One region of the Prochlorococcus sp. MIT 1304 genome, then DNA from elsewhere that is predicted to be linked to it. Evidence: predicted binding sites of a transcription regulator. Region 1 holds the regulator's gene; the other holds the start of a gene.
What was found. The regulator NtcA, encoded in region 1, controls nitrogen genes in cyanobacteria. The targets are predictions, from matches to a motif close to GTANCNNNNGNTAC.
Positions count from the first base shown of each region.

Region 2: SIB45_RS06295 (DUF4278 domain-containing protein) is a predicted target of NtcA. The motif match lies at 11,605-11,618, and genes of this name have one in related genera.

Region 1 covers NZ_CP138974.1:746,666-761,851, reverse strand. The annotation lists gene SIB45_RS04170 (ammonium transporter) at 1-489, opposite strand, end outside; gene sfsA (DNA/RNA nuclease SfsA) at 669-1,409, opposite strand; gene murJ (murein biosynthesis integral membrane protein MurJ) at 1,480-3,063, shown strand; gene SIB45_RS04155 (DUF3181 family protein) at 3,067-3,351, opposite strand; gene SIB45_RS04150 (hypothetical protein) at 3,366-3,617, opposite strand; tRNA gene SIB45_RS04145 (tRNA-Arg) at 3,704-3,777, shown strand; gene glyA (serine hydroxymethyltransferase) at 3,855-5,126, shown strand; gene SIB45_RS04135 (competence/damage-inducible protein A) at 5,123-6,397, shown strand; gene leuC (3-isopropylmalate dehydratase large subunit) at 6,410-7,813, shown strand; gene SIB45_RS04125 (3-isopropylmalate dehydratase small subunit) at 7,816-8,454, shown strand; partial or broken gene SIB45_RS04120 (DUF3769 domain-containing protein) at 8,437-8,666, opposite strand; gene SIB45_RS04115 (photosystem II reaction center protein I) at 9,077-9,205, opposite strand; gene psbN (photosystem II reaction center protein PsbN) at 9,314-9,466, opposite strand; gene psbH (photosystem II reaction center phosphoprotein PsbH) at 9,545-9,745, shown strand; gene pth (aminoacyl-tRNA hydrolase) at 9,883-10,479, shown strand; gene SIB45_RS04095 (DUF3146 family protein) at 10,489-10,746, shown strand; gene SIB45_RS04090 (hypothetical protein) at 10,727-11,164, opposite strand; gene SIB45_RS04085 (DUF3084 domain-containing protein) at 11,165-12,130, opposite strand; gene ntcA (global nitrogen regulator NtcA) at 12,170-12,904, opposite strand; gene SIB45_RS04075 (cob(I)yrinic acid a,c-diamide adenosyltransferase) at 13,104-13,685, shown strand; gene dcd (dCTP deaminase) at 13,690-14,283, shown strand; gene thyX (FAD-dependent thymidylate synthase) at 14,285-14,917, shown strand; gene SIB45_RS04060 (thioredoxin domain-containing protein) at 14,921-15,186, opposite strand, start outside.
Region 2 covers NZ_CP138974.1:1,120,375-1,135,560, forward strand. The annotation lists gene SIB45_RS06230 (type II secretion system protein J) at 1-1,324, opposite strand, end outside; gene SIB45_RS06235 (Tfp pilus assembly protein FimT/FimU) at 1,325-1,930, opposite strand; gene SIB45_RS06240 (hypothetical protein) at 1,933-2,508, opposite strand; gene SIB45_RS06245 (hypothetical protein) at 2,509-4,626, opposite strand; gene SIB45_RS06250 (type II secretion system protein) at 4,695-5,321, opposite strand; gene SIB45_RS06255 (Tfp pilus assembly protein FimT/FimU) at 5,623-6,060, shown strand; gene SIB45_RS06260 (hypothetical protein) at 6,108-7,496, opposite strand; gene SIB45_RS06265 (hypothetical protein) at 7,501-8,322, opposite strand; gene SIB45_RS06270 (hypothetical protein) at 8,375-8,860, opposite strand; gene SIB45_RS06275 (hypothetical protein) at 8,881-9,114, opposite strand; gene SIB45_RS06280 (hypothetical protein) at 9,306-10,157, shown strand; gene SIB45_RS06285 (type II secretion system protein) at 10,186-10,977, opposite strand; gene SIB45_RS06290 (hypothetical protein) at 11,136-11,285, opposite strand; gene SIB45_RS06295 (DUF4278 domain-containing protein) at 11,420-11,521, opposite strand; gene SIB45_RS06300 (hypothetical protein) at 11,828-12,022, shown strand; gene SIB45_RS06305 (RNA recognition motif-containing protein) at 12,028-12,285, opposite strand; gene nrdJ (ribonucleoside-triphosphate reductase, adenosylcobalamin-dependent) at 12,374-14,707, opposite strand; gene SIB45_RS06315 (class I SAM-dependent methyltransferase) at 14,841-15,186, shown strand, end outside.

The sequences.
Region 1 (15,186 bases):
TCCAGCATCAGTTACCATATCTGCAGTAACTGTTGGATCAAAAAATAAGCCGCCAAAATAAAGCCAACCGTCGGCAACACTTCCTCCGTACATTAATGAATAGCCGATAAACCAATATGAAGTTACAGCTAGAGCAAATACAAAGAGGTTTTTAGCAAGGATGTTAACAGCGTTCTTAGAACGGCACATACCTGCCTCAACCATAGCGAAACCGGCGTTCATAAAGATCACTAGAATAGTAGCGATCAAAAGCCATAAATTGTTAGCAAGAAAAGCTGCATTCAACTCAGGTAAATCAGCTGCATGAGCTGAAAGATTAAAAATACCTAAACCAAACAAAGCTAGGGGAACAGTTGCAAGCCACAACATAGAGCGGTTTGAACTAAATCCTCGAATACTCCTCAAAAGGAGCATAGGTCCATTTACAAGACTTGCATCTTGAAGTTTGGACCTAGAGCGCCTTTGAGGCGTTTGCAAAGCAGTGGTCATAAAAAAAAATTAGATCTGCAAAAAAACAGTTTTACTGTTTCCTTTCAAATTTAAATTTATTCAAAAAACTTATCAGTGTCTAGTAGTTGTTGATACCAATTTTATAGTTGCACCTTAAAAAATTAAATGTTAAATTAAAAAATTTTATTTTTAGAAGTTTCAAAATATCAAGTTTTTATTTATTTCAAAGGTTTAATTCCTCTCCATGATATGTGATCTTTATGAAATTCAAAGGAACAAGGAATCGTTATCATTCCTGCACTTAAAGATTCTCTAAAAAGATTGCCGTATAAGGGATCTGCCTCATCTCCAGGGGCAAAAAAACAAGCGTCTTTTCTTGTAATACAAAGAACTAAAACACTTTTACTTTCAGGAATTAATTCCTTTAATTCTATAAGGTGTTTTTGGCCTCTTTTCGTTACTGTATCAGGGAATAGAGCAACATTTCCTCTAATCCAAGTCGTATTTTTAACCTCTATGTAAATGTTACGTTTATCAGGATTTGAAGATTTTGGAGTTAAGAAAAAGTCAATTCTGCTTTTTTTATCTTTTCCATAAGGAACTTCAGATTTAATTGTCTCTATTTCTCCAATTATTTCGTCAAGCAAATTTTTCTCAATAACCTTTTTGATTAACTTGTTTGCAAATAGAGTATTAATACCTACCCAAACCTCCTCATTTTTTTCATCTAAAACACATATCTGTTCCCAAGTAAAAGGTAATTTTCTTTTTGGAGAAGTGGAAACACTTATTCGTACTTTTGCTCCCTCACGCAAAAGTCCCTTCATTGGTCCAGTGTTAGCGCAATGAGCAGTTACGACTTCTCCACTCTCTAATGCAATATCTGCTAGATATCTTTTATACCTCTTAATTAAAACCCCTTCAATTAATGGATCAAAATCAATTATCCGATCATTCATAAATATGTCTTTAGTTAGAAATCAAATATAATTGAAACTTAAACTTATTGAAAAATTTAGACGAATCCAAATGCATTCATTTTTAAAAAATAATGTTTTTTCAATTTCGTTTGGTACTAGTCTAAGTAAATTAGCTGGATGTATAAGGCAAATATTTATAGCTGCTGCCTTTGGGGTTGGTATAACATACGACGCGTTCAATTATGCATATATAATTCCTGGTTTTTTGCTAATAATTATTGGTGGTATTAATGGTCCATTGCATAACGCAGTCGTTGCAGTTTTAACTCCGCTTAACAAAAAAAATGGAGGGATTGTTTTAACTCAAGTAAGCATAAAACTTTCAATACTATTATTAATTTTAGCCGTATTAATTTACTCGAATTCAAGTTTATTAATTGATTTATTGGCCCCAAATTTAAGTTACGAAGCTAAATCAATTGCCACTTACCAATTAAAAATACTTACACCTTGCATCCCTCTATCCGGCTTCATAGGTTTAAGCTTTGGCGCCTTAAATTCACAAAGAAAATTCTTTTTATCAAGTATAAGTCCAGCGATAACAAGCGTAACTATTATTTTTTTTATTTTATTAAGTTGGATTTTCAACCAAGAAAATACATCTTCTAATTTATTTACTTACAAGGGATTACTGGCATTTGCAACTTTAACAGGAACTTTAATTCAGTTTGTTGTTCAAATTTGGGAAATAAATAAAATTGGTCTCTTGAGATTAGAGTCAAAGTTCAATTTATTTAATGATGAAGAGAGGAGGATTTTCAAACTAATTATTCCAGCATCTATATCATCAGGTCTAAGTCAAATTAATGTTTTTATCGATATGTTTTTCGCTTCAAGTTTTCAAGGCGCAGCATCTGGACTAGCTTACGGAAACTTTCTCATACAAGCCCCCTTAGGTATATTATCTAACTCCTTGATTCTGCCATTACTTCCAAAATTTTCTAAATTGAGAAGTGAAAAAGACGAAAGAGGTCTCCAAAAACAATTGATATCTGGGATAGAGTACTGTTTCTTGACAGCTATTTTTTTAACCGGATTTTTCATAACATTCAATAATCAAATCGTTCAATTAGTGTTTCAAAGAGGATCTTTTGATTATTCAGCAACTTTAAAAGTAAAGAATATATTAATTGCTTATGCAGTTGGCATACCCTTCTATCTTTATAGAGATTTATTAGTAAGAACTTACTATTCAATAGAAAAAACAAACTTCCCTTTCAAGTCATCATTAGCAGGGATATTATTAAATATTTTTTTTGATTGGTTTTTAATTGGTGCCCCAATTAATAATTTTGGAAATCTTTCTCCATATAATTTTGGAGTTGTAGGAATAATTTTATCTTCAGTAATAGTCAACTTTATAGTTTGTATTTTTCTTTCTTTTAATCTGCGCAATGAAAATATCATTTTGACTAACTTGGAATTATTGAGGAAGATTAGCCTTATGTCATTAGCAGCATTTATAGACTGCACACTTTGTTTTACTATTCTGAAAACTACGAATAACTTCAATTCAAATCTCGCGGAATTTTTACTATTAATATTTGGAACTCTAACTTTTTTTGTAATTTATTATTTACTTACAAAATGCTTGAAAGTAAATAAATTTAAAGTTTCAAAAAAAGAGGTTTAGTTTTTAAAAAAAACTTTCCAAAATCTCCTCTAGTTCAAGAATTTGTGAGTTAGTAATTAAATTAATCAGTGGAATACTATTAACACCATCTCCTACCTTTACATTTATTGCTTTCAAACTTAATTTTGCAGCCTCAGATGGGCCCTGATCTTTATTGCTTATACATTCAATAGCAAGATGCCTAGCTAGGCCAGCGTCTCCAAGATACAAATTCCACTTTTCTATTTTTATAAAAACCTTTTCGGAAATAACATTTTCCAGATCACTTATACGTATCTGAGAGTCCATAGATATAAATTGATTTAAGTTGATTGTTTTGAAGTATCTTTAGGTTTTTTTATAATTACGAAAAGTAAATGGGAGGCCAAAAGAACTGACCAGACAATTGCAAAATTATTGAAATAGCCGATTTCATATTTAATCTCTTTTAAAAGCCACGTGCCACTCACAATCGCAGTGAATATCATGCAGTGAATAACAAAATTTACTATTCGAGAAAAATGTTTATAGATAGGATCTTCTAAATCACCATTTCCGTACCACTTTATAGGCATATTAATAATAAGATTGTTAATAATAGATATTTTACCCGAAATCTAGTTGACTAAGAGACCCTGAAACAGAGATATTACATAATTATGCGCCTGTAGCTCAGTGGATTAGAGCACCTGACTACGGATCAGGGTGTCGGGAGTTCGAATCTCTCCAGGCGCGTTTAAAAATCTGAAATATTCTTTTTATATTTTTCTAAAAAATATCGTCTATATTATGGATATTACTTATCAAATTCAATGAATATCCTTCAAAATCTTAAAGAAAGTGATCCAGTAATATCAAATTTTATCAAATCTGAAAAAAATAGGCAGGAAACTCATCTTGAGTTAATCGCAAGCGAAAATTTCGCATCAATTGCCGTTATGGAGGCTCAAGGTTCTGTCCTTACAAATAAATACGCCGAGGGATTACCCCAAAAAAGATACTACGGGGGATGTGAATTTGTTGATCAGATCGAAGAATTAGCTATTCAGAGAGCGAAAAAATTGTTTAATGCAAATTGGGCTAATGTTCAACCCCATAGTGGAGCACAGGCAAATGCTGCTGTTTTCTTAAGTCTACTTAAACCTGGCGACACAATCATGGGGATGGATTTATCTCATGGTGGACACTTAACTCATGGGTCTCCAGTAAATATGAGTGGTAAGTGGTTCAATGCAGTTCACTATGGTGTAAATAAAGAAACTAGTGAATTAAATTTTGATGAAATAAGAGAGATAGCACTTGAAACAAAACCAAAATTGATCATATGCGGATATTCTGCTTATCCAAGAACAATCGATTTTGAATCATTTAGAAATATTGCAGATGAAGTTGGTGCTTTCTTAATGGCTGATATTGCACATATTGCCGGTCTTGTAGCAAGTAAACTTCACCCAAATCCAATACCTTATTGTGATGTAGTAACTACAACTACTCATAAAACATTAAGAGGGCCTAGAGGTGGACTTATCTTATGTAAAGATGCAGAATTTGGAAAGAAATTTGATAAATCTGTTTTCCCAGGAACTCAGGGTGGTCCCCTCGAACATATAATTGCCGCAAAAGCAGTTGCATTTGGAGAAGCCTTACAGCCAGATTTCGTTAATTATTCCCAACAAGTAATTAAAAATGCAAAAGTTCTAGCTTCAACTCTAATAAATAGAGGTATTGATATCGTGAGTGGCGGCACTGATAACCATATTGTTTTACTCGATTTAAGAAGTATCAATATGACTGGTAAAATTGCTGACTTGCTTGTAAGTGAAGTTAATATCACTGCAAATAAAAATACCGTTCCATTTGACCCTGAATCACCTTTTGTAACCAGCGGACTAAGGTTGGGAACTGCTGCTTTAACTACTAGAGGCTTTAATGAGAATGCTTTTGCTGAAGTTGGTGAAATTATTGCTGATAGATTACTTAACCCAGACGATTCACTGATTGAAAGTCAATGTAAAGAAAGAGTATTAACCCTATGTAATCGTTTTCCTCTTTATGAAAGCAAACTTGAAGCATCAATTAAATGAGTCCTAACTCCAAGGGAGTTGAAATTCTTTCTATTGGAACAGAGCTACTCTTAGGAAATATCATAAATACAAATGCTCAATGGATTTCTGAACAGTTATCTCAATTAGGCTTAAATCACTTTAGGCAATCAACTGTAGGTGATAATTGTGATCGAATTGTAAGAGTAATTCAAGAAATATCGAAAAGAAGTAATCTTCTAATTACAACTGGTGGCTTAGGACCCACCCCAGATGACTTAACTACTGAAGCAATAGCCAAATCTTTTAATGTAACTCTTTTTGAAAGACCGCACTTATGGGACGAAATTAAACAAAAATTGCCAAACTCAAAGCTCCATGAAGATTCCTCTAGCTTAAGGAAACAATGTTTTTTCCCAAAAAATGCTCAAATAATTAATAACCCTAGGGGCACTGCCCCAGGAATGATATGGGAACCAATAAAAGGATTTACTATTCTTACATTCCCTGGAGTACCTAGTGAAATGAAAACTATGTGGGAAGAAACGGCGTATGATTTCATTCAAACCAAATTTTCAGATACTTATTCCTTTTTTTCAAATACCCTTAAATTTGCAGGTATTGGAGAATCTAGTGTTGCAGAAAAAATTAACGATCTATTAAATCTTAAAAACCCGACAGTTGCTCCATATGCCAACTTAGGAGAAGTTAAACTCAGAATCACAGCCAGAGCAAAGAATGAAGTTGAAGCAAAGAATATTATTAAACCAATAAAAGAAAAATTAAAACAAGAGTTTTCTAAATTTATTTTTGGAGAAGATAATGATACTCTTCCAAGTATTTTAATAAAAGAATTAACCAAGAGGAAACAAACTATTGTTTTTGCTGAATCCTGTACCGGAGGCCTGTTATCTGCATCACTAACATCAATATCAGGCTCATCTCAAGTTTTTCAAGGTAGTATTGTTTCCTATAGTAATGAGCTAAAACATTTATTATTAGATATTTCTGAAGAAAAGCTTGCAAAATATGGAGCTGTTTCTGAAGAAGTTTGTGAGGCTATGGCAATTAATGTCAAAAAGAAATTAAGAGCAGATTGGGCAATATCAATTAGTGGAATAGCTGGTCCTAACGGAGGCAGTCAAAATAAACCAGTTGGACTTGTCTATATCTCAATTTCAGGACCGAATAATTATATAACTACTATAAAAAAACAATTTAATTCAACCCGAAATAGACTTGAAATTCAAACACTAAGTGTAAATGTGTGTTTAAACAGCCTCAGATTAATCCTATTATCGGATAGTAAGTAACTTTTTTACAAATTGAGTAAAGATACCTTATTTGATAAAGTTTGGGATTTACACAAAGTTTCCAGTCTCCCTGGTGGCTCAGATCAAATTTTTATTGGTCTTCACCTCATCCATGAAGTAACAAGTCCTCAAGCATTTGGCGCTTTAAAAGACAAAAATTTAAGGGTAAAATTCCCTAGTAGGACTGTCGCTACAGTTGATCATATTGTGCCAACGGATAATCAAAGCAGACCTTTTAAAGATAATCTTGCCGAGCAAATGATTGAAACACTTGAAAAGAACTGCATAGAACATAAGATAAGATTTTTTAATATTGGCAGTGGAAATCAAGGTATAGTTCATGTAGTAGCTCCAGAATTGGGGCTAACCCAGCCTGGTATGACAATCGCTTGTGGAGATTCTCATACTTCAACGCATGGAGCTTTTGGGTCCATTGCTTTTGGGATAGGTACAAGCCAAGTTAGAGATGTTCTTGCTACCCAAACCATAGCCATGAACAAATTGAAAGTAAGGCAGATTTGGTGTGAAAATAAATTATCTAATGGGGTTTATGCTAAAGATTTAGTTCTTCATATTATCAATAAACTTGGTGTAAAGGCTGGAGTAGGTTTTGCATATGAGTTTGCAGGACCCGCAATCAATTCATTATCAATGGAAGAAAGAATGACAATATGCAATATGTCTATTGAAGGTGGGGCGAGATGCGGCTACATAAATCCTGATGAAAAGACTTTTAGTTACATTAAAAATAAATTATGTGCGCCCAGAAATGAGAATTGGGATGAAGCACTTTTATGGTGGAAATCATTAAAAAGCGATGCAAATTCTATTTATGATGATGTAACTAAAATTGATGCTTCAAAAGTAGAACCAACCGTAACCTGGGGAATTACTCCAGGTCAAAGTGTAGGCATCAACCAAAAAATCCCTCTTTTAGAAGAATTGTCCCCAGATGACCAATTTGTTGCTAAAGAAGCTTATGAATATATGGGTTTCAAACCAGGACAGTCAATTAAGGATACTCCAATTGATGTTTGTTTCATAGGCAGTTGTACCAATGGAAGAATAAGTGACTTAAGAGTTGCTGCTAAAGTAGTAAAAGACAAAAAAGTATCTCAGAATATAAAAGCATTTGTAGTCCCAGGATCTGAGAAAGTAGCAAAAGAAGCAAAAATAGAAGGACTTGACAAAATTTTCCTTGATGCAGGTTTTCAATGGAGAGAACCAGGCTGTTCAATGTGTTTAGCAATGAATTCAGATAAGCTAATAGGTAATCAACTTAGTGCAAGTTCTAGTAATAGAAATTTCAAAGGAAGACAAGGATCCCCAAATGGAAGGACATTATTAATGAGTCCTGCGATGGTTGCAGCTGCTGCAATATCAGGGAAAGTAACAGACATAAGAAATTTTATGTGAAAATGATCAAAAAGTTTCAAGCCCCAGTAGGGCCTATATCAAAAATAGTAGGTAAATCGATAGTATTAATTGGTGATGACATTGATACCGATCGAATTATTCCAGCTCGTTTTTTAAAATGTGTAAATTTCGATAATTTAGGACAATCCGTTTTTGAAGATGATAGAAAAAATCTTAAAGGTAAACATCCTTTTGATTTGGAGTCGAATAAAGGATCCTCAATACTAATTGTTAATAGTAATTTTGGATGCGGATCTAGCAGAGAACATGCACCCCAAGCCCTTCTTAGGTGGGGAATAAGAGCGATAATTGGAGAAAGTTTTGCAGAAATTTTCTACTGCAATTGTATAGCTATTGGAATACCATGTTTCACACTCCCAAAAAAATTAATTAAAAATATACAAGAAAATAAATATATAAATAATTCCTTATGTGAAATAAACATTAATGAATCAACCTTCAAATCTACTTTTTTTAATTTTGATTTAGAAATAAAGATTTCTTCAAAAAATATGTTTTTGACTGGTGAGTGGGACGCAACCTCAACACTCCTTGCAAATAAAAAACTAATCGAAAAAAAAATAAATGATCTACCCTACACAAAGTTTAATCAATCCAATGAATTATTCGAAACCATTTAGAGAGAAATTTATTCCTCCAAATTGATTATAAGGTTGATAAAAAACCCCTAATTCATATGATCTTTTTTTAAACTTATCGAAATTTTCGAACTTATAAAATCTCCATAATCTTGTGAATTCTTATCAAGATTTAAAGTAGCATCAGTTTTCAAGAGTATAGGTCCATATAGTTGTTGATCAAAAGCTAAATTTAAAGTGAAAAGATCTGAAATTTGATCGAATTTAAACCTGCTTTCACAATTCCTTTTGACTTGTCGTAGACAAGTAAATCAGCTTTTAAAGTATTTCCTTTATAATTAGCAATAACATTACCCTCAGCATATAAAACAGATTCTTGCTGGAATTGTTTATCAGATTGTATTTCTAGCTGGAATTCTTGATTTAAATTCTCTCTTAAAGCTATTTCCTGAATAGATTCGTCAATTTTTTTATCTAAAGAAGTTTTTTTAGAATTGATAGTTTTGCATTGTTTTAACTTAAACCATCTAATCGAAAAATATTACTGTCTATAGATGAAGTTTAATCAGGATATGAAAAATTGAATAAATTAAATAAAAATAAATTTGTAAATATAAGTTTTCTAAATTTCAAGATCTTCAATATGATTCCTAGGTAGAAATATTTAATCTTGAGGACTCTCTAGATCCTTTCTATTAGGCGTCCTTGTTGGATCACTTGCCAAAAAGCCGAAAAGAAATATTCCAACGAAGAAGAAGACGATAGTGTAAACAGAAATTTTTAAGGCAAGCATGGAATTACTAGTGCTGACAGATTTATATCTTATTAAATTTATAGTTAAACTATGGTTAATTGTTTACTTTTTGTATTTTTGGAAAATTTTGAAATACTTTAAAGAAGATTAATCGTCATGGTCATCCCAAGGATCAGTAAGCTTTGCAGCTTTGGGTCCAAATGCAGTCCAAAGACCAAAACCGGTTAAAGCTAGGAGTAATGCCAGAATTGTTACTGCTATGGAAACTGCAGGATCTGGAGCAGATGATAAAGTTTGCATCAATTTTGCTAAGTTTGTAAACAATTTATGTATAAGTTCTTATACAATAGCGAAATAATATTCGATTATGTGATTCAAATGGGTCAAAAAACAGCCTTAGGCAGTCTTCTAAAAGCAATTGGTAATTCAGGTCAAGGGAAAGTAGTACCTGGTTGGGGAGCAGTTCCTGTGATGACTGTCATAGGCCTACTACTACTTGTTTTTTTGGTTATTCTTTTGCAAATTTATAACCAATCCCTACTACTACAGGGTTTCTCAGTAGATTGGAATGGAAACTAATTTCTAAAATTTTCTCAAGAAGTTATTTATTTCACATAGTTATCGCTAAATAACTTTTTTTGAAATTTTGTTTTTTTAATTAGTTATAGTTTATATATATTTATAATTCTCAATTAAGTGAGATTTAGATATACATCATGCATGAAATATATTTAATTGGACTTGGGAATCCTGGGAAAAAATATTACAACAGTAGACACAATATAGGTTTTTTGCTGCTTGAAAAGCTCTCAAAAAAATATAATTCAAATTTTTTATTAAAAGATAAACTTAAAAGTTCCTGCTCAGAATTTCAAATCAATAACTACACCTTTAGGTTATTTTTACCAAATACGTTTATGAATAACAGTGGTTATGCTGTCCGAGCAATCGTTGATTGGTACAAAGTAAACTTAGATCAAATTTTTATAATAGTCGATGATAAAGATCTTCCCCTTGGAAAAATAAGATTTAGAAGAAAAGGAAGCTCAGGTGGACATAACGGGCTTAAAAGCATCATTGAACAATTGCAGTCACAAAACTTTAAGAGAATAAGAATTGGTATTGGGTCACCTCCCCTAATAAAAGGAGAAAATAATTTCAATACTATTTCACATGTATTAGGAAATATTTCTCTAGAAGAAAAATTAATATTGGATAAAGTGTTTAAGAGAGTAATAGAATCCCTCGAACATCTAAATACTAAAAAAGAAGATCATATAATTAATGAATTAAACTCTTTTAACCAAGACTAACCTTAAGTAATGCGTTCAAAACCTGAAACGATTGCCAATGTAAGTGTTAAGGAATATTCCTTCTCAAAAAAGCAAATTCAGGGGGTTGTAAAAGCTAGTCAATTTCGGTGGACTTTTATATGGTCTTTTCATAAAGGTTTACTAACAGTAAATCCACCTTTGGGAAGAGCTTTAATTGAGGATGCCTTATTGAGGTTTTTACTAAAAAAAGATTATGAACTAGAAGCAGGGAATGAATATAAATTCACTATTTCAGCCAAGTTTTAAAATCTATATTCTGATTCAAAGTAAACTTCATTCTGCAGTAATCCTCTAAAATAATCAAAGCTGATATGGCATCAAGGTTTTTATTAAGAATAAAAATTTCTCTAGGTATTAAAAACTTCAGGCCACTAATTGGAAAAAGTTCAAAATATCTCGCTTTAGCCCTGTAGGTAGTATTTTTTTCTTCAAAAGTTATTATTTCTTTTTTAAAGAAATGTAGTTTTTCTCTAATTTCTCTACTGGTGGTGCCATTGCCAATAATAATTTGTTCTATATCCTCAGCGGAAATTAAATTTCTAAGATAATTCTCAAGTAATTCACTTTTCAGGATGATCGCTTTGTAAACTTTTTTTTCACTAATTTCCGCTAGGACTAAGCCGCATTTACTTTTTCCAGGATCAATAGTTACTACTCTAGCCATTTAAGATGCAATCTTTACAATATTAATTTCAACGACTATGGGTTCTACAGTTTTGCTATCTCTCAAAGATACTACTTCTAACATAAAATTTACATTTTGATTTTCTTGAAGAAAGTCTCTAATTTTTTTTACAAAATTTCCATTTGTATTAATTTCAACAACTTGTGAACCTTTTGACTTAATTTCATCCCTTGTTTCTCTTAACAGTGATTTTATTTTTAAATTTATTTCTTTAAAATTTAAATCACTTTTTTCCATAATTGCACTTGTAATGACATCTCCTTTTTTGACTATAAATTTATTCTCTAATAAATCAGGAGATACAAACACATAATTATCCCCTTTTAAAACATTTGTTGCTGATTTAATTAATAAAATCCAGTCGCCGCCTCTAGAAGCTATTGTCTCAATTTTTGAGATATCACTAGGTCTCCACAAAAGAATATTTTTTGCATCTTTATTAATCGGGAAAACAATTTTTCTAACAAATTTATCAGCTTCATTATAGATTTTTGTTAAGTCTAGTTTTATATTTGAGCTGGAATTAACCTCAGCAATAAATAAAGTTTGCCCTCTTTTAATAACAATATTGCCTCTCCTAAATTCTTTAATACTACTTTTTAATTGATTTAACTCGTTTTCTTTTTGAATAATTTTACTTTCAAGTTCTTTTCGCTCTTTCTGTAAAGGGACTAAAGCTTTTTTACTTTTATCTAAAGTTTTTTGCAACAAAGGAATATCCACAAAAAGCCTTTGCCTAAATTCTTCACTAACTAAAATCAATAACCCTATTGATATTGAACTAATAAACCCTCCTGTAATTATAGTTATTATAGTTGCTGTTTTTTTCGGTCTTAATTTTAAAATACTAAATCTTGCTTTTCCGATCTTTGTTCCAAGAATATCCCCAAATGGTGCAATAAGTCCCCCTAAAAATATTAAAAAAACAATTAAAATCCAAGCCACATTTTTGTATACACTCAGTACATCATAATTAATGATGAATCAATTAAATCTTTTTGCAAGAGCAATTGGATCGAATACTGTGATCTTTTTTCTTTCAATATTCAGAAGCCCTGAATCCTTTAAATCTCCCAATAATCTTGTAATGGTTACTCTTGTAGAACCAATAGCTTCAGCAATTGCCTGATGTGAAAGCCTTAGATCTATTGTAATACCTTTTTCACCTGCAACTCCAAAGTCTCTACAAAGAACCATTAAAAAACTTACTAAACGAGAAGACATATCTCTGTGTGTAAGAGTTTCTATCATAGTTTCAGTTTGCAGGATCCTACTAGAAAGGCCCTGTAAAAGAAGTAGTCCTACTGATGCATCTTCCTCTATAGCTCTTAAAACAGAATTTGCAGGTGCTGTTATCATTTCAACTCTTGTGAATGCTATGGCATGGTAAAAACGATCAGATCTATGGCCTGTTAGAAGAGATAAAACACCAAAGAGACTATTCTCTCTTAAAAGAGCAACAGTTATTTCTTCACCTGACTCATAAACTCTTGACAATCTTACTGCACCTCTTCTTATGAGATAAACTTTTTCAGCAGGGTCCCCAGGGAAAAATATTGTTTTAGATCTTTCAACCATTTCTGTGTTTGCTCCATCTAGACCTTTAATCACTTCCATTAAAGTTCTATTAATTGGGAAACGTTCTCCAACAGAATTGATTTTACTTTGTCCTGACTGTTGCGAACTAAAGCGGTTGAATCCTCGTGAAGCAGGTATCATAAATATCTTTACTATTAAAAAATTTAAGGAGGCACTCTAAAATTTCTTGTATCAACAGTAACAATTTTAAATTCTTATTGGTTTATTGATAACCCTTTAAAAATCAGTTTGTACTTGATTAACCCTTTTTTAAGTAAAATTACACTATATGCAGTGTCAATAGATTCTAATTATACTGCATGTAGAAAGAATTTAAATAATGGTAATTAGTTCATCTCATCTATATTCCAAAAGTAATCTTGATGTTGTAAATATAAATACTTCTAACAAAATCAACAGACAAAAATTTACGCAAAATGGGCAAATTCAAATTTATCAATCATCATACAGAGGAAGTTACCCATCTATCATTAGAGACTCTCTAAGAAATGCTGCTCTTGGCAGAAAAGTGCTCTTAATACAATTTATGAGAGGAGGAGTCAAGCAAGGAATTGATAATGCAGTAAAGCTATGCGGTAATTTGACCTGGGTAAGATCATCACATTCTTTTGATCAATACAATTCTGAAGAAATTGAAAATAATAAAAATTTAAAAAAATCTATTCATGAATCTACTTTTGAATTATGGAATTTTTGCAAAAAAAAACTACAGTCTGGAGAGTATGAACAAATGATACTTGATGAAATTTTTTTAGCTATTGACATGAAAATTATCGATAAAGATGATTTGATTTCAACACTTGAAAACCGATTTATATCAGGAGATGTAATCCTTACTGGTACAGATATACCCAAAGATCTATTATTAATGGCCAACCAAATTACTGAACTTCGCTCATAAAACTATGCTAAAGAATGATCTCTGGATAAATCAAAAAGCCTCGGAAGGAATGATAAAGCCCTTTCAATCAAATTTAGTGAGGCATCTTGAACCTGACAATAAACAAAAGCCAGTTTTGAGTTACGGATGTTCATCCTATGGATATGATTTAAGACTTTCATCAAAAGAATTCCTAATTTTCAGACATATCCCTGGGACTGTGATGAATCCCAAAAAATTTAATCCTAATAATTTAGAAAAAACTGTTCTTCACCATGACAATGATGGAGACTTTTTTATTCTTCCTGCTCACTCCTATGGTTTAGGAGTGGCTTTAGAAAAGATGAAAGTACCAGAAAATATAACTGTGATCTGTATTGGCAAAAGCACTTACGCAAGACTAGGAATTATTGTTAACACGACACCTGCAGAAGCAGGTTGGGAAGGTCATCTAACTTTAGAGTTTAGTAATAGTTCTGGTGCAGATTGCAGAATTTATGCAGAAGAAGGCATTTGCCAACTACTCTTTTTTGAAGGTGATCCATGCTCTACAACCTATGAAGATAGAAGAGGTAAATATCAAAACCAACCAGAAAAGGTGACTCTAGCGAAAATCTAAAATGAGTAAAGTTGAACTAATTTCGCTAACTCCTGATGCAGAAAAAACAATGGCTTACATTGCAAGAGTTAGTAACCCAAAAAATCAGGAAAATGAGGACTACTCAAAATTATTGAGTTATTGCATTAAAAATGAACATTGGAGCGTTTTCGAACAGTCATTTATGACTTTACAAATAGAAACCAACAGAGGTATCGCTGCACAAATTTTAAGACATAGATCATTTACTTTCCAGGAATTTTCACAGAGATATGCAGATAGTTCTCAATTGGGTAATATTCCCTTACCAGAACTAAGGCGTCAAGATTTCAAAAATAGGCAAAATTCAATCCCCGATCTCCCTGATGAGTTAAAAAAAAGATTCAATGAAAAAATTGGTTTACATTTTCAGGCTGCATCAGAATTATATGAAGATTTACTCGCTGAAGGCGTAGCAAAAGAATGTGCGAGATTTGTTTTACCATTAGCTACTCCAACAAGAATCTATATGTCTGGATCATGTAGATCGTGGATCCATTACATTCATTTAAGATCAGCTAACGGCACCCAAAAAGAACACAAGTCTATCGCTCAGAATTGCAAGTCGATTTTTAAAAAAAGTTTTCCTATTGTATCAAAATCTTTAGGATGGTAAAAATTATCCATGACTACGAGGATTAACCTCATTTTTTTTATTTTCTTGAATTATTGAAAATTCAGCATTAACAATTTCCTCATAGGGATTCTCTTCTTTTTCTAAATTATTAATAGATTCTCTTATTTTTATTTCATCTTGTTTACCAATAAAAGTAGATATTAAATTGCCTTTCTTATCAAAAAGATTAACTTGAGGAATCCCATTGACAGAAAACTTTTTGATGTAATTACCCCATTTTTGATTATCAACATTTAAAAAAACAAAAT
Region 2 (15,186 bases), 370 kb from region 1:
TAATTTCTTCAAAATTTCCATCTTCTCTCCCTACGCATGGTTGCAAGATCGAAGCTTTTATTGTTGAAGGCTTCCATGCACTTAAGATTATTAGTTGTCCTATATATTCTGATTCTAACGATCTACAAACATCTTCCCAGGGGTTAATAGCTGTTTCTACTTCCGCTGTTAAATTATTTAAGAAACTAAAGGCAGCAATTTTATTTTCAGAAGTAAGTGCTTGAGGTCCATCTTCGAATAAATAATTTGAAGAACCGTTATTAGATATTATTTGAATATATATTTTATTTTCTTCTGAAAGATTATTAGAAGAAGGAAGCTTATTAATATGTTGTTTCAAGCTATTTATTGTATATTCGAATAAATTTTTACCATTAATTGTTGGAGATATTAATTCTGGCTCATCAATTTGTTCCCAACTTCCATCAATTACTTGCCCATTCAGGTGAAGATAATCTTCATTCATAAAAAATGAATTATCTATTATGTAAGTAACTTTATTAGATTTTAGACAAATCCCCATCCAGCAACACTGGCTACCAAAACAAAAAGAAGATAGTTGTTCATTATTTGGTTCATTTTGGTAAATGTTTATTTGATTCTCATCTTGAATAGATGTAAAACCTCCTATCGATGCTATTGATCTTATTTCATTTTTATCAATCCCTTTTTGAAGATCACTTGCTTCAATTTGAATTTCAATTGCTTTTTTAAACTCGTCTATACAGAAGGAAATCCCTTTAACTGTTTTGATGTCTCCCCATTTATTAGGACAAGAGATTTTTTTATAATTGGTAGAATCAGTAATTCCATCTAATAATGTGGTTTCTTGAAACTGGATATATGAGGGTGAAATATAATAACCGCTTTCATTATATTGAGGTCCATATCTTATAAGAGAAAATGGTTTTTTTTCGTTATTTGAGCTAGCTCTCAATGAATAGACAATTGGACATTCAACTTGATTTAAATTAAATTGACCTCCCTTCGGATCGTAATCGCTTCTGACTAAAGCTTGATCTGGAAGATTTATACCAAAAAGAAATTGGCTATCATCTGGGAAAGTACAGTTTTGATTAAATTGCAGAATTTCTGTTTCATTATCAATTATTCTTTTGCTTGCCTTGACCTCATCTAAAATAAAATCCAAAGTGTCGTTAATTCTTCCATTCAACCCCATTTGAGTCTCGTCTATTTTGTTTCCTTTTAATGCAATTTGTAATAATGAAAACCCTACGCCTATTGCTGTAACAGAAATTGCACCTGCTATTATTAGCTCAATTATGGAAAATCCATCTTTTTGGGGCATTTTAATATTCATCATTTAAATAAATTCGCATTTGTCTTTTGTGAGAATATTATTGCTATCTTTTTGACTTACTTCCATATTATTTGTAATCCAATCATCCTCAATAAATTTTCCTTTTACAATGTGACCTGTTGGAGATTGTATAACAAGACAATTCAGCATTTTTACTCCTGAATTATAGTATTTAGATCCAATTACAATGACAATTGATTCGTCGGAACTGATTCTTCCATTTGGCGTAATTAAAAATTCTTTATTTACAACTTGAAAAATAGAATTATTTAATGCTGGAGCCATATTATTTATCGTGGTATTACGATCGGTACATGTTACTTCGTAGCCATAGTATTTTTTATCATTAAAAACTCCATTAGCCCCTATTCTGTTTATATCAATCGAGCAACTCGATCCCCACCTCCTAGCATCTAGCTTTATAACACGAAAATATTCTTTTAACTCTCTTGTGTAAGAGTTTACTTTTTCAGTCCTAATCCAATTTAGAAAACTTGGGAATATTGCACCGGATAAAACACTCATCATTCCAACTGTAATTATTAATTCTACGAGAGTAAAACCTGCATTATCATTTTTTATCTTTTGTATGAAAAAATTTAGATTCATTTTTAAATTATTTGTTCGCACCAACTATGTGCTTCGGCAGTTAAATCAATACTTAACCAATGTTTATTTTCTGATCCCCATTCAACCCTATAGTTGAGAGTTCCAATGGAATTATTTAATGATTCATTATCTATAGGTGAAGATATTGAAAGCTCTCTAGTTATTAAAACTTTATTTCCAGTAAATACTTTACTTCTCTCTTCTCCTGGACGCCAAGATTGAATCATCTGTCCTGATGAATTTGATTGAGTATTCCAACTGGGTAAATTAATTATATTTGATGCTATTTCATCACATTCAAATTTCGAAAATTCATATTTACCATCATTTTGACTATAAAATAAACTCCATAAGTCTAATTTTAGCCTTTCTATATCTCTTTCAATTTCTTTATTGACTGAGCGAATAAGATTTGAAGAATGAACTGTTCCTAGTCTTAAAGAAGAAAAATATACTCCATAAGTAATTATTCCAGACAGTAAAGTTATACTTAAAATTGCATCAACCAGTCCGAATCCATAATCATATAATCTATTACTTCGACAAAAAACTAACTTTGGATTCTCTTTTTTCTTCATTTAATTATTTTTAAAGTCTCTTAAGGTATCCCATAAAATAATTGATTTACCTCTGTAGTATTTTATTCCCCAATTAAAATTATTACCATGCCATGAAACTAATTTATCTATGAAGTCTTTTGAGAATTCCCAATTTTTTTCTCCGCTGCCATCAAAGCAAAGATTCTTTACCCAAACCGCCCCGGAAAAGTTTCTTTCAAAGTTTTCATTAGTTTCTTTTACCTCGATATCAAATGCATTTAACCAACTATTTGCGAATGAGTTTTCATCTAAATTGTTTCCAAGATTTATATCATTGAAATTATTTTTAGGATCTAGTATCGCAAATGCTCTTGGATAAGAATATTGAAGATTTGAACTGTTCAAACGATTAATATTTAATTTCTGGAAACTTCTTAAGTGGTAATTTGAGGTTGCATTATCAAAGATTAAAAATACATTATTAGTTGCAGTATTAAATAATGTACCTGTTGGAATATTTTCAACTTTCTGACCTATTCCAACTATTTCTAGATTATTCCCATTTCTCTGATTCCCTCCATATGGAATAAGTGTTAAATCAGAATCCAATATTAAATTCGTAATGTTACCTTCAATCGAATCTTCTTTAGTACTTGAAACATAACCATAAGAACCCCTTGAGGTAACTATCATACTTGAATTATTATTCTGAATCCATACACTTTTTTGTTTATCAGAAATAAAAGTAGTTTTTGGGCCATAAATAAATGCTCCAAATTTCTGATTGGAGTTTTCTCCTGTTTTATCAATTAAAAAGCTATGTCCAGGCAATCTATCATTGTCTATTGGATAACCAATATTAGTGTAAATATGATTATTCTTTAGAGTTATTCCGCCTTCATTACTATCTCTATTGCATACAAGTTTATTTATTTTGGAGTTGTTTCTTTGCTTAAATAATATTGTTAAATTTTCTGGCTTTCCAGTCCCACATGATTCCGATCCATTTTTATGACAAAAAATCCCTTCATTACTGATATCGATATCACCCATAATTTCCAGAATTATTTTAGATGAATCCGTTGTAGATACTTCGAATTTTGATCCTGGCCCTCTAGCAAAAAGTGAATATATTCTGAATGTTTTTTGAGGTGAATTTCCAGCACTTAATTTACAACTTGAATTATTTTCTTCATATCTTTTTTGGGTACATATTAATGTCCCAATATCAATTACGTTTTTTAATCTAGGTTGTTTTGGTAAATTTAATGGTTGAATCCAAATTCCTCCATTACCGTTAGCAGGTAATGATGCATTTTCTGCCATTGCCAATTCCTGAAAATCTTGACATTCATCATTATTATTAATATTCATCCTCCAAATAATTGAACCTTTCGCCTCATTAAAAGGAGTAATATTAAGATTTCCTATAAAAAGGGAATCTGTTTTATCGGAATTATTTTCACCTGCCGAAAAAAATCCAAATCCTGTTTCTGAAGTTTCGCTGTTAACTTGAATGTTTACTCTTAATTTGTTTGATCCAGAAATACTATTAGTATCTTTTGGGATTGATAAACCTTCTATTAAAATAGAGTTAATGCCGGAGTCTTCTGTTCCTATATATTTAGTAGAAATTAAATCGAATGCCTGATCGAAGTCTCTTTTTGAATTAGGGAGTGTGTTTCCTACATAATTTGAATTTCTAAAAAGGTTTTCTACTACTTGCTTTTCATTCGCCCACGAATAATTTTCACTTGGAATACAGACAGGTGCTTTTTGTCTACCATTGCAATTCTCCTCCTCATCACACCAACTATCATCGGCCCAATATTGATTGGTTGGATCAGAAATATTTAGAGATTCACATTCTGCAGCTTTTTCTGAACAATTATCTACTAACCAGAAATAATTAAATAATCGCCCTTCAGAATTATCGTTAAATAATGCTCTGAGTTTGGTAATTCCAGAATAAGATGAGGCTTTGGCCAAAAGTTCTTGTCTTGTTATTTTTGAGCCAGTCAAACTTAATATAGATGCGGCCATTAAACCGCTTACACCAACCGCTATTCCAATACCTAGGATAAGTATCTGAGGTATTGCGAAGCCTTTATTATTCTTTCTAGATCTATTGCTTGAAACTTTCTTTGAAAAACGCATTTTCAAATTAGTGAGTGCAAAATAAAAAATATAATAATATTACTTGAATTAAATTTAACTTACCCTAATCAACACTCTGCATCACTCCAGTCGGTCAATCTTCCTCTATCTGCTGCTTTTGCAGTTTTTTCGTACACTTTTGAAGTCGCATCGACTGGGTTATAACATCCAGTGACAGCACTACCATTATTTGCATATGCACCACCATTTGGTTGTGCTCTTACCTGAAAAACAGTATCTCTATTAACGTCGGCGGTTTGAAATTCAATCAAATAATTACCTGATGTTGAATAAAAAGAAGTTGCTGTTCCTGGAACTTCTACAGGGTCAGTTCCTTTACAAACTTTTCCACCTTCAGTTTCCATACCAGTTTGATTACATCTTTGAAATCTAGCATACTCTTCTATGTCCCCTGCATCAGTAGGTAAATCACCATATTCTGTTTGAAATGCTGTGGCAGCTTTAACTAGAGCAGCTACTATGCCTGTTGCCTCTTTTTGTTTTGCTTTATCGGCAGCAGTCATAAATTGAGGGATTGCAATTGATGAAAGGATTCCAATCATCATCACTACTACAATTAATTCTACAAGTGTGAAGCCCTCTTCATCTTTTAATTCTCTTAATGAAGTTAGGTTCTTGATTTTTTCAAACCTGATTTTTGGAGACAGAGCTCTAACAAAAAAAGATTTAACCATTCCTAAAAAAATTATTATCTAATTTCAATAATACTTATTATTTGAAAACATGACAATAAAGTAATTAATAATTGCCTAATTAATGTTTTTTGATTAATGATCTTCAAGAAGTATTGGGAACTAATTCATGATAAATTTATTAATTATTTATAAATTAAGTTTTTTTAAATCAATGAGATAATTAAAATTTTGATTATAAAAACATTCATTTAAAAATGTGCAACTGAATAATATACAAAAAATATCTTTATTGAAAAGATTAATTATTTGTAAACAACTTGGCTACTCAATAAATGAGCTAATGGTTGTTATTTCTATCATTGGTGTTCTTGCAAGTATAGTAATTCCTAACTTTAGACCTGCAATAGAGTTCATAGAAGTTTTGATTGCAGAAAAGCATCTTTTGAAAGCAGTTAAAGAGTGTCAATTAGGATTAATTAATTATGATATCAGCCCTCAATATACTTTGCCTGTAAATGAAGTTAATTTAGGAATTTTTAAAAATAATAAATTTACTTTTTCACATACTGGAATCGGTGGAGATTGTTCTCCTGAATTCGGAGGTAATCAACTTAGAGTTTCAAGAATTGATATCAATTCTGAAAATATAATTTATTCTTTAATCATTAATGTCAAAACTGGCGAGAAATCATCAGAAGGTTCCTTGCCTGATTGGCTCGATTGGTGGGACGGTAAATCATCAAATTTGATTCCTGATGACGATATGCTTTTAGATTAATCTACAAAATAAAAAGTTTGTTTTATAAAAATATATTTATCTAATTTTTATCTTATCCAGGGTGGAATAGGTCCAGAATCTACTTCATCCTCATTAAGTTCAGAAAGAGAGATTTTGTCTTTAGATTTTTGCGTTTTATTTATTAAATTAATTTCCTCAATTTTTTTAGTGATATTTATTTGATTTAATGAATTATCTTCATTTGTTTTTTCATTTGTTTCGATATTATTTCTAACTTTAGGGTCTAAACTGGAGTCATTAAGAGAAGAAGAAGAAGTAGTAGTAGTGGTAGGAGTAGAAGTAGAAGTAGAAGTAGAAGTAGAAGTAGAAGTAGTAGTTGGGTCGCCAGGTTTTTTGGGGTCTATACATTCAGGATCATTTGGATTTAGATCGCAAGGTTCTGGTGTGTCTATACATTCAGGATCATTTGGATATAGTTCACAAAAATCAGGCGGCTCTATACATTCAGGATCATTTGGATTTAGATCGCAAGGTTCTGGTGTGTCTATACATTCAGGATCATTTGGATATAGTTCACAAAAATCAGGCGGCTCTATACATTTAGGATCGTTTGGATATATTTCACAAAAATCAGGCGGCTCTATACATTTAGGATCATTTGGATATAGTTCACAAAAATCAGGCGGCTCTATACATTTAGGATCGTTTGGATATATTTCACAAAAATCAGGCGGCTCTATACATTTAGGATCGTTTGGATATAGTTCACAAAAATCAGGCGGCTCTATACATTTAGGATCGTTTGGATATAGTTCACAAAAATTTGGAGGCTCTGTACATTTTGGATCATTAGGATATAGTTCACAAGAAGCGCTAGCAATTTTTGTTTCAACTCCACAAGTTATGTAATTCTTAGAACCTCTATCAAGCTTTTTTGATGAATATTCTTTTAGAAGAGATATTCCACTTATCGGACTGTAACATCCTATTACTGCACTTCCTTCTTCCGCAAATAAACCACCATTTGGATTGGCCTTTACGAGAAACATTGATCCTTCATTTTCTATTTCACCAATTCTTAATTCGACCTTATAATTTCCTGATGGCGAGAAAAATATTTCATCTTGTTTTTCAACTTTTGTTGGCAATGAATTTCTGCAAACAATATTCCCCTTCTCTTCTGCTTGATTAGCGATACATTTTTGAAAATTTGCGAATTTAGATAACTGCCCTATATCTTTTGGTAAAAATCCATAAATGCCATAATATGATTGCGATGATTTGAGCATCGAATTGACAATTAAACTTGCTTCTTTTTGCCTTGATTTGTTTAACGATGTTTTTAAAGGAGGAACTATTAGTCTCGCAGTTAATCCAAGAAGAGAAACAACAATAATAAACTCTAGGAATGTAAATCCTTGTTCGAAAAATGATTTTCTCTCAAATTTCTTTTTACGAAGATTTTTTTTAATCAACTTATTATTGAGCTTCACTTATATATCTTGTTTTAAATTTAAAAGGTGCAATGGAAATTGATGTTACGGCAGATCCGTTTCCATAAACTTCTAAATTTTTCTCTAAATTTAGACTGAAATATCCTTCTGCATTTTGATTTAAATTAACTATTGGAGATAGCTCAGAAACAAAAAACATATATTTCGTTCTATTTCCAGAAGCTTCAATAAAGTTTGAATCCATTCCTATTCCGGTCATTTTAAATCCGTTATATTGAAGATCGCATCTTGAGGTAGTACCTCCGTTATTTACGCAATACTTATTATCGATATTTTTTTCTCCTCTCCAATTAGTAAGCTTCGTATTAAATTCTTTGGGAATTGATATATTACTTTTTGATTGGATGACTTTTGTAGGCCCTTCTTTGCTAGTAGCCCAAAAATAATTGCCAGATTTATACTTACCAGAAACAGTAAAGTTATTCTTAAATATTATTGATATAAAACTATATCCACCTTTTTTAATATTCATATCTTCTGAAAGATAAAATTTCTTATTTTCATTGAGATCATTTTGACTAGAAAGCTCACTATTTAATAAATTTATACATTTTGCCCCACTAAAATCGGGAGAGCTTCGATAATTTGGGAAAGGATTACTTTGACACACATCAATTCTTCTGATTGTTGCTTTAAATGAGTTAGCTCTAATAAGGCATGCAGTTTTTCGGGGAATAGCACCATTACAATTTAAAATTCTTGCTGATGAATAAACAGGTTTATTAAAATTCCATGCAAGAAGAATAAAATAACCAATAAATAAATTTAATATCGATATCTTTCTCATAATTAAAAGTTCTTTAGGTGAATCTTTTTAAAATTATGTCTAATAACAATGATTAATATCTTATACCTAATTTAGGATCAATCCAAATGCATTTACCTCTCTTTACAACATATTCGCCATTTTTATTTTTAAATATACTTCTTGCTGTTAATGTTTTTAAATTAATTATGTTTAGATTTTTGATGAACTTTTGATTTTTATTTAAGTCTTTGTAGTATTCAATCTTAGTTATCAGTAAATTATTTTTTTGAATTACAGAAAAAATCTCACTACTGTTTTCGATAAAAATACCTGATTCTAATCTTTCACTTATTGGTAAAAACTCATCTTTAATTTCATCATAGTAATGTAAAAAACCAGTATTTATATTAAAGACATAATCATTATAATTTTTTTCTTTGAAATTCAATTCGCATCTTAAAGCTTGAAAATCTTCAAATACTATTGGAGTATTTTTTGAACATCCAATTATAAAAAATAAAAAAAATAAACATAATTTATTTTTATTTATTAGTTTCGAAGAATTGTATCTATTCAATTTTTCAATAATTTAGAATTTTAAGCTACCTTATATGATTCATTTATTTTATTCCAACCTTCCTTCTGAAGTATTAATAGTTTTTTTTGTGCTCTTATAGTTGTCAGTCTTTTCTTAAATATTAACTGCTTATTCTCTGATTTAATAATTGCCCAATAAATAATAAATCCTTCATTAAAAGGGTTATTAAAGTCCCTTTCAAAAACCACTAATTTACTCTTGTTTTTATTAACTAATGAAATTTCGGGATACATCACAATTTAGAGTATCTTAATTCAGTTAACAACCTCATCTCCATGTGTCAAGTGAAATTACTCTTGGCATCTAATAATTAGTTCTTTATTCTTTTTTTTTTAATTCAATAAATAAGGCTTTGACTTTATATGATTTTAAAGATTTAATTTGCATAACAAAAATTTAAAAGCCTAATAATTTTATCTAGCAAATGATTCATAGGAAAATTCTATTTTTAATTATCTTTATAAATTTTCTGCTTGCATCATGTGCATTAATTAAACAAGATATTAAAAAAAATGATGTCAAAAAAATAAAAATATCTGAAGAGAAGAAAATAGCAAAAGTTGTTGAGGAAAAAGATCCCAGAGACTTAAAGGAAGAATTAAATTTTCCTGAGGAAAATATTAAAGAAGTTAAACTAACTAAAATCAAAATAAATAATAATGAAAAAGTTGAAAATATTGAAAAATTAAAAAAAGATTTTTATCTAAACTTTGCTTTTGGCTATTCAAATTTAGAAAATTATGATGTTTATAATACTTCCACAAATAGAGCAATATGGGATGATAGGTACACTGAATTAGGTCATACTATTGAGATAGGTTTAGGTTATGACTTTGGGAAAATAAGAACAGAAATATCATATGCTCGAGAAAATGGAAGATTTGATGAATACCTTACTTATTTTGACAATAGTATTACTAAAATTGGAAATGAAAGAGGGAAATTGCATAAAGATTTTTACATAGTAAATATTTACTATGATTTCAGATCTAAAAAAAAAATCACTCCATTCATTGGCTTAGGAACTGGATTTGTTAATAGTGTTCAAGATTCAGCTCCTTTTATTCCTGAATATGTAAGACAAGCACTTGTTTTACAGTTAAAAGGAGGTTTGAGTTATGAGTTTTATGATAAAAATGTCATGTATCTAGAAGGATTCATTAGGAATGCAAAATCTCACACAACAAACGATGGCTTGGGTACACCTTATATCTACGAAGCTAAAAAGGGATTTGATTCGTCAGGAATACAAATAGGATTTAGAAGAATTCTTTAAAATAAAAATTTCTATGCAATATATTTAATTATTCAAACCTAAAACATTGTGAGGGATTTCTAGGGTTCCAGTAAATACATTTAGGTCTTGCTTCTTCAGCTAATCTAGCCTCTTCAGCTAATCTTTCTTCTTCAGCTAATCTAGCCTCTTCAGCTAATCTAGCCTCTTCAGCTAATCTAGCCTCTTCAGCTAATCTAGCCTCTTCAGCTAATCTTTCTTCTTCAGCTTTTTTAATTTGAAACACTGTAAAACAAGACATAAAATCTTTTTCTCCAACGTTGAAAGATGAATATTCTTTAATGTTTGATATTCCTCCGATTGGGTTAAAGCAACCAGTTACACTACTACCTTTATCTTGATAGCCCATTCCATTTGGAATTGCTCTTACTTGAAAGATAATATCAGAATTATTTATTTCAGTGGTTTTGAGTTCAACTTTATAATTTCCTGATGGAGAGTAAAAATAGTTTTCACTACCGTCTATTGCGGCAATAGTATTTGGATTACAAACTTCGCTACCTTTTATCGCAACTTCTTGAGAGATACACTTATGGAAAGATGCAAATTTACTAAGCGGTTTTATTTTAGTTGGTAAAAATGATGTCAATGAATAATTAGCTTTTACTGCTTTAAGTACACTATTAACTATTAGAGTCGCTTCTTTTTGCCTTGCTTTATTAATTACAGCCCCAAACAACGGAAGAGATATACTAAAAGTTAAGCCAATAATTAAAGTTACGAGTAGAATCTCAACAATCGTATATCCTTGTTCTTCTCCGCATAAAGTATTTTTTTTAGGAAAAAAGATTTTTTTAACCATAAATCTAACAAACCATACCAAGCATCTCACTTTATATTCTTTTGTCTAGCTGCATATAAAAAAGACTTATATCCTGCTACTTAGCTATATAAAAATAGTTTAAAAAAAATGTAAGAGTTTTATATATTTGATTTAAAAAAAAATTAACTATAGAGAATTTAACCAAAATTAACATTTTCTTGAAATAAACCAAATAAGTTATTCCCAACTATTGCGGTGATTATTAATACGAATGCAACTATAGCGAAAAGAGCACTAACATCTTTTATATCATAAGGTGCTTTGAATAAGGGTTTCTGGTCTGCCATGGTTATTAAATCTATAAGCGCAATTTAATCATATTAGTTTAATTCTTGTGAGAAGTATTAAATAGTTATTTAGTCTTAAGGTTGGACAAAAAAAAAGCCACTAAAAGTGGCTTTTTCTTTTAATGGTTAAAAAACTAGCTTGTGTAAGCCTTTCCTCTATAAGTTAGTTCATTGTGCTGCTTTTTAGCTGCTTCTTTGTTTTGGACGTATTTTTGTCCTCTGTAAATAAGAGTCATTTTTTAAGCTCCGGTTTCGCTTAAGTCCCCGTTCCATGGCTTAAGTCGATTTGCGGCTTGCTATACGCAAGTTGAACGTTTTGGTAGCGGTTGCTACAAATTTATAATAACATTCATTGAAATTATTTGTCTAGGTTTTTAATAAATAAACTTAATATATGAATGATAGATTAGGTTTCTGCTAAAAATATTTATACATTTTTTTTATGTAATTACTTACAGGTTACATTTTGTTCGTTTTTGACAAGTATTTTTTATTTAATGAACTTTTAAATGTAAAATTCTTAAGATTATAAAATTTGTTTTATGTTTTCTAGAAGCAAAAAACCTACAGTAAAAAAATCTGCAATAGTTGAAGAGACTCCATTATTTGCTCAATTATTACCATTCGCAAACAGAATGAATGATAAGGTCCAATTGGTAAATGCTTTGGCTTTTACTTTTATTATGGGATTCTCAATTTTTGGAATTGCTCTATGGAAACTATCAGGGCTGACCTAAATATTTTATTTTTGCAAAGCATCAATTTTTGATTCTTTGTTTTCAATTATGGTTATTAACCATCTAGAGGCTAGCCCTCTGGATATTGATCTATTTTTTAGAAATCTACATATATATACGTGTAGATTTTTTTCGTTTTTGGAGTTAAATTTTTCCTCAAAATCTAAGATATCCTCTTCTGATGTTCTTTTTCTTAGCTCGTCCACCAATGCATGACTGGAGGAATCGTTAAAGAAGTTCCCAATATTTAAGCTTAATGTCATAAATAATTTATGTCCCTATTTAAGAGGTAGCCATAAATTAAATTTTTAAAAACTAATTTATATTTTTTATTTACAAATAACTTAATATCTAGTCTTTTGGTTTAGCTAGAGGAAGCAGGCACTTATCTGAATCACAACCTGCTGGTCCTGCTTCAGATAGTTCTCCAACATCATATTTATTCAAAGCGTCAAAGAAATCGTTATTAACTTTCCTTTCTATAACTTTATTTTGCAATGATATATATTCCTCTTTACTAATTGGTTCAAAAGGTAATCTCGGGAAAGTAGCGTTGGCACTAAATCGAGCTAGCAATGCCGCTGAAATATATCCCTCATTATTTTCTATAGCATTATGTATAGCCTTAGCTAGATCCTCTATTTCGTTTTCTCTAAATTCTACTGTTGCAGAGGTATTATGCTCTGTGTAAAATTTTTGCACTTGCATGTAAAAATCAAATTGAGCTAATGCTGAGAAATTATTTATATCTATTTGGTCCGCTCCGTCTATATTTGCCCAACTAACTTCTGTAGGGATTTCAACTAACCATTCTGTGCATCTAGGATCAAATGGATTATCAAGCAAGCAGCCATTTTCATCTTTATCAGATTGAGATGGAACAACTGAGTAACCATAATCCATGCAAGCTAAAGCAATTGGATCATTTTTCCTGAAAGTTATTCTTCTAATGAATCTTTGAGCTTTTGGCGGATGCCAACCTGGAGCTGCCCCAGTTAGAAGACTTTTAGTCCCAGCTGGCTGAACAGTTGTGCATCGATTTGGCCTTCTTAGATTATGTTTATCACAATATTCCCATACAGTTTCTTTTACTATTTTTCTCCAAGAATCTAAGAATTTAGCTTCTTTTTCTTTGAATGCCTTCCCTTCTTCGCTATTAGGCCTTCCTGCTTCCCACCACTTCAACCATGGCGTCCCAAAAGCATGTACACAGAAGTCAAATAGTCCTGTAAAACTTACCCCAACAATAGGGTCATATTCTCTACTTTTTCTGTAACGCTCAACTTCAAATTCATGATTAAGTAAGCATGCTACGGAAAGAGCTGCGGCTTTAAAAGCTTTTTTTTGCTCTTCAAAATCTCCCGGATCAATCTGATTTAAATGAACTTCAGCCAAATTACAGTGGAAATCATTTCCCAAGATCTCCCCGCAAGGGTTAAGTCCATATCTACTCATCCTGTGGTCTAACTCTTCTTCTGAAAATGGACCATAACTACTATTTATCCAATTTCTCGCTTCATCCTTACCTTGTTCTGAGTAAATTTCAATAAATTCCTTTCTCAATTCATCATCTTTGAGAATATCTGCATTTGACCTTGCGATTGCCTCTGGAGCAAATTGAATAGCTCCCTCACCTGAATGGAATTGTTTTGTAACTGCATCCAAAACAGTTTGGTAAGTTGGTTTTGTATGGTAAACCCTAGTATGATTAGCCATCCTGAGAGCATCTTTTTCAGGATCTATTCTCCAATTACCATTCTCATCTTGACTCCATAAATTTTCTTTTGCCGATGCTGCTTCCTTATCATCTGAAGCAAATTGTCTCATCCCAGCGCTTCTTCTTATATTCCCAGCAACTATGGTTACCGCAGCTTCATCAATTAATAAACAACACTCCACTGTACTTAATTTCCTGCCAATTGCCTTTCCAAGAAGTGATGCGACTCTGGAGTAAAGATCTTTCAATTTGATAGGATTTGCCATCCCACCAAAACCTTTTAATGATTCTCCAGCAGGCCTAATATCTTCCAAATCAATATAAACATCAATTTCTCTTTCAAGATTTTCATTACTTGATGCCTCAAGAAGATATTTGTAGCTATCTACCCATCCTCTTCTGCTATCTCCAACTTTGATATGAAGGTCTTTCCCTTTGATTTCTAATGATGATTTTTCTTTCCTTTGATTTATAGGAGTTATTCCAACTTCACTAACTGATTTGATATTTATTTTGTTTATTACCGTAGGTAAATTGTTTATAAAATGAGGCTCAATTATTGCCCCTGTACCACATCCCATCATTGCTAAGTCCATCATCAAAGCAAAGGCTTCCCAATCAATTAAGTTTGTAGAAGTACAGTTATATGCCCCAGAGAAATTTTGGTTTTTATTAATCCAAGGAGTCCCTCCAATCCATAACCATCTCCCTGAAGGTTGGGCTTTTTGGTTGCTTTGCATCTCTCTCATTAGGATCAATTCTTCATCAGAAAGTTTTCCTAATTCTTTTAAGCCTGATAAATTCCTTTCACCTACTTCGCTCCAGTTCTCCCTTTTGCCAGAGATAGTTTTCCTACTGTAAGATCTAAAAAAAACAGGATAAGCAGCTGGAGCAGTCTTTGGAAAATCATCTTTTTTAAGATTATTGGAATTGCTCTCTGAAGAAGCTTTATTTGGTGCAACAGTCACGATAAAAAAAATGTATGTAAATAACCCGTACTGGAAGAATAACTCTACCTGTGGCGTCTGCAACCATTCTTACCACTATTTAACGGTTTGTGTAGAATTATGTTTAATATGAAATCTTTGTTAAAGAAAAGATATGGAAAGAGTTCCGGAACCTGAATTAATGGAAGAAAAAGAGCAGGTAATTTCTTATGATGAAGCTGATTTCTCAGAAGGGGAAGTTAATCTAATTAATCAGATAGATTATTATCTTTTAAAAAAAAATATTCTTTTAGGTGAAAAAGATTTAATAGTTGATTTAGGATGCGGCCCAGGAAATATTTCTGAGAAGTTAGCAACAAAATGGCCTAATACTGAAGTCGTTGGCATAGATGGTTCTAAAGAGATGATTTTGAGGGCAGAATATAATAAAAAAATTTCTAATGATCCGAAAAAATTAAAAAATTTACGATACATTTGTTCTGATATTAAAGATATTAGAT